2 regions of the Streptomonospora salina genome follow, and region 2 is predicted to be linked to the other one. Evidence: predicted binding sites of a transcription regulator. Region 2 holds the regulator's gene; the other holds the start of a gene.

Region 1 (3,404 bases), 180 kb from region 2:
GATGCGGGGGGTGCCGCGCGAACGCCCGGCGATCTCGGCGGCGGCGTCGCCGTCGACCTCGACGCCCAGCAGGCCGGCCGAGCGGCGCAGGATCCACTCCAGGTCGGCGGCGTCGTAGAAGTCCATGTTGGCCGTGAAGCCGAACCGGTCGCGCAGCGGTGCGGGCAGCAGTCCCGAACGCGTCGTGGCGCCGACCAGGGTGAAGGGGGCGACGTCCAGCGGGATGGCGGTCGCGCCCGGCCCTTTGCCGACCATCACGTCCACGCGGAAGTCCTCCATGGCGACGTAGAGCATCTCTTCGGCGGGGCGCGCCATCCGGTGGATCTCGTCGAGGAACAGCACCTCGCCGTCGTGCAGGGTGGACAGCACCGCGGCGAGGTCGCCGGAGCGCTCGATGGCCGGTCCGGAGCTGATGCGCAGGGGCGCGCCGAGCTCGGCCGCGATGATCATGGCCAGGGTGGTCTTGCCCAGGCCCGGCCCGCCGGAGAGCAGCACGTGGTCGGGGGCCCGGCCGCGCCGCTGAGCGCCGCGCAGCACCAGCGACAGCTGCTGGCGGACACGCTCCTGGCCGACGAAGTCGTCCAGGCTGCGCGGACGCAGCGCTCCTTCCAGCGCACGCTCGTCGGAGTCGGCGTCGGCCGCGACGGCGTCGCGCTCGTAGTCGCTCATCGTGTGTGCTCCTAAGACCGGCTGAGCCTGCGCAAGGCGCTGCGCAGCAGCACGGCCACATCGGGGGAGTCGGCGGCCTCGGGGGCGACGGCCTCGGCCGCGGTTTCGGCGTCCTTGGCCGACCATCCCAGGTTGACCAGCCCCGAGACCACCTGCGGGCGCCACGGCGCCTCGGCCGCGGGAGGCGCGGCACCGTGCTCGGCGACGGCGGGGTCGGCGGCCGGGGGCGGACCGAGCTTGTCGCGCAGTTCCAGGGCGATGCGCTGGGCGCCCTTGGGTCCGACGCCGGGTACGCGGGTGAGGGCGGCGGTGTCTTCGGAGGCGACGGCCGAACGCAGGACGTCGGGCGTGTGCACGGCGAGGATGCCCAGCGCCAGGCGCGGCCCGACCCCGCTCGCCTGCTGGAGCCGTTCGAAGACCTCGCGCTCGTCGTCGTCGGCGAATCCGTAGAGGGTCAGCGACTCCTCGCGGACCACCAGCGAGGTGGGGACGGTGGCCTGCTCGCCCACCCGCAGGCCGGCCAGGGTCGTCGGTGTGCAGTGCACGGTCATGCCGACGCCGCCGACCTCGATCACGGCGGTCCCTCCGGTGCGGGCGGCCACGCGGCCGCTGAGGAACGCGATCACGTCGGCGTCACCTTCCGGGGGTTTCGGGGGTCGGACGGGTGCGGCGCGCCAGCTCCACCTTGCGGGCGAGGTCCTGCTGGGCCTGGGCGATGCGGTCCCGGGCACCGCCGCGCCAGATGTGGCAGATGGCCAGTGCGGCGGCGTCGGCGGCGTCGGCCGGTTTGGGGGCGGCGTCCAGGCCCAGCAGCCGGGCGACCATGGTCTGCACCTGGGCCTTGTCGGCGCGTCCGCTGCCGGTGATGGCGGCTTTGGCTTCGCTGGGCGTATGCAGCGCGACGGGGAGTCCGCGGCGGGCCGCGCACGTGATCGCGATCGCGCTGGCCTGGGCGGTGCCCATGACGGTGCTGACGTTGTGCTGGGCGAAGACCCGCTCGACGGCGACGGCGTCGGGGCGGTACCGGTCCAGCCAGTCCTCGATGCCGTGTTCGATGCCCAGGAGCCGCTCGGGCAGGTCGGCGTCGGCGCCGGTGCGCACGACCCCGGCGCCCGACAGCGCGAGGGACCGCCCGACCGCGCCGTCGACCACTCCCACTCCGCACCGGGTCAGCCCCGGATCGACCCCCATGACTCGCACGCCGCTCCTCCCTCGTCCGCACCGGCCGGGCGGGCGCTGCCTGCCCGTGCGGGCGCTCCGCCGTTCCCGACAGCGGCTCTGCGCGCCGCGGCGCCGTCCTCGAACGCCCGTTCGCAGGCTCCGAGCCTATCGGGAACCGGCGACGCTCCTCTCCCCCGCCCTTCGGCGCGTCCGCCCTCGGCCGCGGCCCGTTGTGTCGGGTGCACCGAAAACGAGCGCGGGGTTTCAACCGTTCTCCAGCACTGTGCCGGTGAGAACCCCGCGCTCGGTGAGGACCGGGGCACCACCCCCGACAAGACCCGGCGGACTCCGCCGACGGGCGCCGCCCGCGGAGCACCCGCCGGCTCACATGCCGCTGCGGGCGCGGAGCGCGGCGAGGTGCTCACTGATGCGGAACAGCACGATCAGCACTTCCAGGACCACACGCGTGAGCAGCACCGACACGGCTCCGCCGACCAGTGCTCCCAGCAGGGCCAGCAGGCCGGCCAGTGCGTTGTGGGATATGAGGTCGAAGGAGCCGACGATCCCGCTGAGGGTGGAGATCGCGATCAGCACCAGGCCGAGGACGAACAGCACCTTGGTGATCCGGGTGGTGACGAAGCTGCGGAACTCGAAGTCGAACAGCGCCGTGACGAAGTTGGGGCCGGCCGCGGGCGGCGGAGCCGCCGGGCCGGGACCGGGCGCGCCGTAGGGCGGCTGGTGCGGCGGCTGCTGCCGGCCCTGCTGGGGGCCGGACGCGCCCGGCTGGCCCGGCTGGCCGGGATAGCCCGCAGGATCGGAGTAGCCGGACGGATCCGGCCCGGGCCGGGAACCGTAGTCGGGACGGCCGGACTCGTCGGGGGTGTCACCGGGGGGATTCATGGGGCCTCGCTCACGCGGCTGGGCGGGACTGCTTCGGCGGTTGGCCACCCTACCGCGCGCGGCCGCGCGCAGCGGGGCGAGCGGGCGGATCCGCGGCACCCGGGCGGCCCGGCGGGCGCGAAACGCCGCACGCCCCGCTCCGGGACCGGAGTGCGGGGCGTGCGGCGTACGGGCGCGGAGGCGCGGGGACTCTAGCCGAGCTTGGCCATGACGTCGTCGGGGATGTCGGCGTTGGTGTAGACGTTCTGCACATCGTCGGAGTCCTCCAGGGCGTCGACCACGCGCATGACCTTCTTCGCGTCGTTCTCGCCTACCCGGACCTCGACGCTGGGCAGGAAGGAGACCTCGGCCGAGTCGTACTCGATGCCCGCTTCCAGCAGTGCCGTGCGCACGTTGACGATCTCGTTGGGTTCGCTGACGACCTCGAAGGACTCGCCGAGGTCGTTGACGTCCTCGCCGCCGGCTTCGACCACCGCGAGGGTGACGTCGTCCTCGGTGGCGCTGTCCTTGGAGACCGTCACGACGCCCTTGCGCGTGAAGAGGTAGGACACCGATCCGGCGTCGCCCATCGAGCCGCCGCTGCGGGTGACCGCCATGCGCACCTCGGAGGTCGCGCGGTTGCGGTTGTCGGTGAGGCACTCGACGAGCAGCGCGACCCCGCCTGCGGCGTATCC
Region 2 (3,404 bases):
GACTCCAGGAACCGGTCCAGAGCGGGTTGCACGTCGGGGGAGAAGCGGCGGTCGGCGTCGAGGACCGCGGCGCCGGGCGCGTCGCTGTACATTCGGAACACGTGGTCGGCGCCGTCGAGGTCGACGCGCCGGGCGCCGGGCAGGCCGGTCATGAGGCGGTCGACGGCGGCGGCGGTGATCTGGGAGTCCTCCGTGCCGCGCAGCACCAGTGCGGCGGTCTGCGGAGGCAGGTCGCGGGCCAGTTCCACCGGGTCCATGGTGTCGATCCTGCGCAGGAACGGTACGAACTCGGGGGCCAGGATCCGGTTCACCTCCGATGCCAGGTGCAGCCCGTCCAGGTCCTCGCCGTCGCGGATCCGGGCGATGCCGTAGCGCAGGTCGGACAGGGTCTCCTCGGCCCGCCCGAAGTCCATGGATCCGGCGGCCTCGGCCTGGCGGACCTGCTCGGTGATCTGCCGGTCGACGGTGTCGAGGTAGCGCCGGCCGGGCGGGGCGGCGAGGACGAGCGCCCGGGGCGGATGCGCGTCGACGATCGTGTGTGCGTTCAGCGCGAACAGCGCCCCTTCGCTGTGGCCCACCACCATCAGCCGGGACGGGTCGACCTCGGGCCGGTCGGCGAGGTGGGCGTAGGCGTCGGCGAACTCCTCGGCGAAGACGTCGTAGCCGACCGTCGCGTCGTCGTCGCGTGCGGCCATGCCCGTCTTGCCGCTGCCGAGTTTGTCGTAGCGCAGTGACGCCACCCCGGAGTCGGCCAGTACGCGCGCGAAGTTCTCGTTGGTTCCCGCGTCGGGCCGGGCCGGGTTGTCGCCGTCGCGGTCGGTGGGGCCGCTTCCGGAGACGATCAGCGCGGCGGGCAGGTCCGTGCCGCCGCCGGGCGGCAGCGCGAAGGTGCCGTGGAGGGTGTCGGGTCCGCTCTCGAATGTCACAGGGAGCTGCTGCGGGCGGACGCCCGGCGGTTCGGGGGCGGTCCCGGAGCCGCCGGATCCGTCGCCGGGGGCGCAGCCGGCGGCGAGCAGGACTGTCAGGAGCACGGACGGGGCGGTGGCGCGAAGGGCGGCGCGGACGGGCATGGTCCCACCGTAGTGGCCGGGTCCGCCCCGGGCTGTGGCCGGCGCGGTCGGCGGCGGCCGCGCCGGGGACCTTCGTGCCCGCGGGACCGGGACGCCTCGGCCCGTACACGCTGTGCTGCCGAACCGGTGGCGGCACCGGCCTTTGGTCCCTGGCGCTTCTGCCGCGTTGTGGTCTAGCGCGCCGCGTGTCCAGGCGGCGAAGCGCCGCCGGACGGATCGGGAGCGGGATAACCGTTGAATTCCGAAAACGTGTCGGGCCCGTGATCAGTAAGCCGGATCACGGGCCCGTGCCGAAGCGATTCGAATTCGTTACCGGACGCCGCCGGTGCCTCACACGCGTCGCAGAACGGTGACGACCTTGCCGAGAATGGTGGCGTCGTCACCGAGAATCGGCGTGTAGTCGTCGTTGCGCGGCAGCAGCCACACATGGCCGTCGTCGCGTTTGAAGGTCTTGACCGTGGCCTCGTCGTCCAGCAGTGCAGCGACGATGTCGCCGTTGTCGGCGTCGGGCTGCTGGCGGACGACGACCAGGTCGCCGTCGGTGATGGCGGCATCGACCATCGAGTCGCCGACCACGTTCAGCATGAACAGCCGGCCCTCGCCCACGAGCTGCTTGGGGAGGGTGAGCACGTCCTCGATGGACTCCTCGGCCAGGATCGGGCCGCCGGCGGCGATGCGTCCGACGACCGGAACCGCCGTGGCCCGGGATTCGTCGGCCTCGGGGGTCTCCTCCAAGTGGTCCCACGAGCGGACCGGAGCCTGTCCCGGAATGCGGATTTCGACCGCGCGTGGGCGGTTCTGATCGCGATAGAGATAGCCTTTGCGTTGCAACACCTTCAATTGGTGCGCCACACTGGACGGGCTCGATAGCCCCACCGCGTCGCCGATCTCCCGGATCGACGGTGGATACCCGCGCTGCCGCACGTAACGGTGGATGCAGTTCAACACGCTCTGCTGGCGGGCGGTAAGCTTCGGTGCTCCCTCGGCGCCGTCAGCGGAGTCCTGCGGATCCGCGGGTGGAGCGGCAGTGGACCGGAGTGCGGTGACGGACCCCCCGCCCGCGTGAGGTTCCTGGGTTCCGTGGTTCTCCTCCGGCACGGCCGGCCTCCTCGGGGGTCGGTTGTTCTGGATGCGGCTATCGGTGCAGGCGTCAGGCGGATCCCCCCGACACGTGGGACCGGCCCGTCGATCGATCTTCGCCAGCGGTAGCGCGCGTGCGACCACGTCGAGTGGCAGCGCCGATACCGCAGCGAAACATGTCCAACGCTACTGCGTGCACACGGCAATATCAAACAAACGTTCGAGATGGTGCTGAAAATTTCGCGCGGATGCGGTAGGAATCGAACGTTAGTTCTAATGGACTGGCGTACGAAGGTGAGGGCTGTGTGGCCATGACTCTGTCTGCGTCTCGATCCGCCGCTGCATTCGAATCCCCCGTGGACTGGCCGGACGCACCGGCTCCCGACTCTGCCGCCCGGCCCGGCCGCCGCGGCCGCCGCTCCCGGCTGTGGGTGGTGCCGGCCCAGGCGCCGCCGCCGGCCGACGAGTCCGCCCGCCTCGGCGGAGCGGCAGCGGCCGACACGATCCCGGGCGCGCACAACGGTGCGCTGTTCGACTGGGAGCGGCAGCTTCCGGAGTGGAGCTGCGCCGAATCCGCGGCCGAAGCCGCGGCCGTACCCGCCCAGCCGGCTCCGGACCGCTCCCGGCGACGGCCGGTGCATCCGGACCCCGAGCCCGCCCGGGCGTCCCGCGCCCCGGCCACGGCGCTGGCCGCCGCCGTTCGGGTCTGGAGCGACCGCCTCACCCGCCGCGGGCGCATCGTCGTGGGCACCGCCGCCTCGGTGCTGGCCACCGCCGCGCTGGTGGCGCTGGCCACGGCCGCCGCCACCGCCGGCGCCGCCGCATCCGGCGCGGCCCCCGAATCCGCTCTGCGCGAGGAACCCCCCTCCACCGTCGTCGTCCGCGACGGCGACACGCTCTGGGACATCGCCGAGCGCGTGCGACCCGGCGACGACCCCCGCAGCACCGTGCACAGGATCGTGCGGGTGAACGGTCTCGGCGAGTCCGAGCTCGAACCGGGCCAGGAGCTGGAGATGCCGGACTTCTGACCGGACCCGTACCGGGACCGCCGGCGAACCGGTCGCGCCGGGACAGCCCTGTCGGCCGCCGGCCGAATTCGGGCGCCGCTGTACCGGCGCCGCGGCAGCTGCGCCGGTGCCGCCCTGGAGATATCCCACCGCGCTCTCCACAGCGGCGGTGACGGGTCCCGATGCGCCGTACACGCGCCCCGCGGCCCCGGCCGGGCTCCGGCGTGTACGCGCCCGAGCGGGCGGC

What was found. The regulator LexA, encoded in region 2, represses DNA repair genes until DNA is damaged. The targets are predictions, from matches to a motif close to TCGAACANNTGTTCGA.
Region 1: the regulator LexA is predicted to act here: its motif matches at 1,969-1,984, upstream of ruvC (crossover junction endodeoxyribonuclease RuvC).

Annotation. Positions count from the first base shown of each region.
Region 1 is NZ_JACHLY010000001.1:4,707,133-4,710,536, reverse strand. Features, by position in the region: gene ruvB (Holliday junction branch migration DNA helicase RuvB) at 1-669, opposite strand, end outside; gene ruvA (Holliday junction branch migration protein RuvA) at 681-1,295, opposite strand; gene ruvC (crossover junction endodeoxyribonuclease RuvC) at 1,303-1,869, opposite strand; gene HNR25_RS21310 (DUF4282 domain-containing protein) at 2,215-2,730, opposite strand; gene HNR25_RS21305 (YebC/PmpR family DNA-binding transcriptional regulator) at 2,922-3,404, opposite strand, start outside.
Region 2 is NZ_JACHLY010000001.1:4,529,514-4,532,917, forward strand. Features, by position in the region: gene HNR25_RS20515 (alpha/beta hydrolase family protein) at 1-1,070, opposite strand, end outside; gene lexA (transcriptional repressor LexA) at 1,401-2,018, opposite strand; gene HNR25_RS25465 (LysM peptidoglycan-binding domain-containing protein) at 2,507-3,178, shown strand.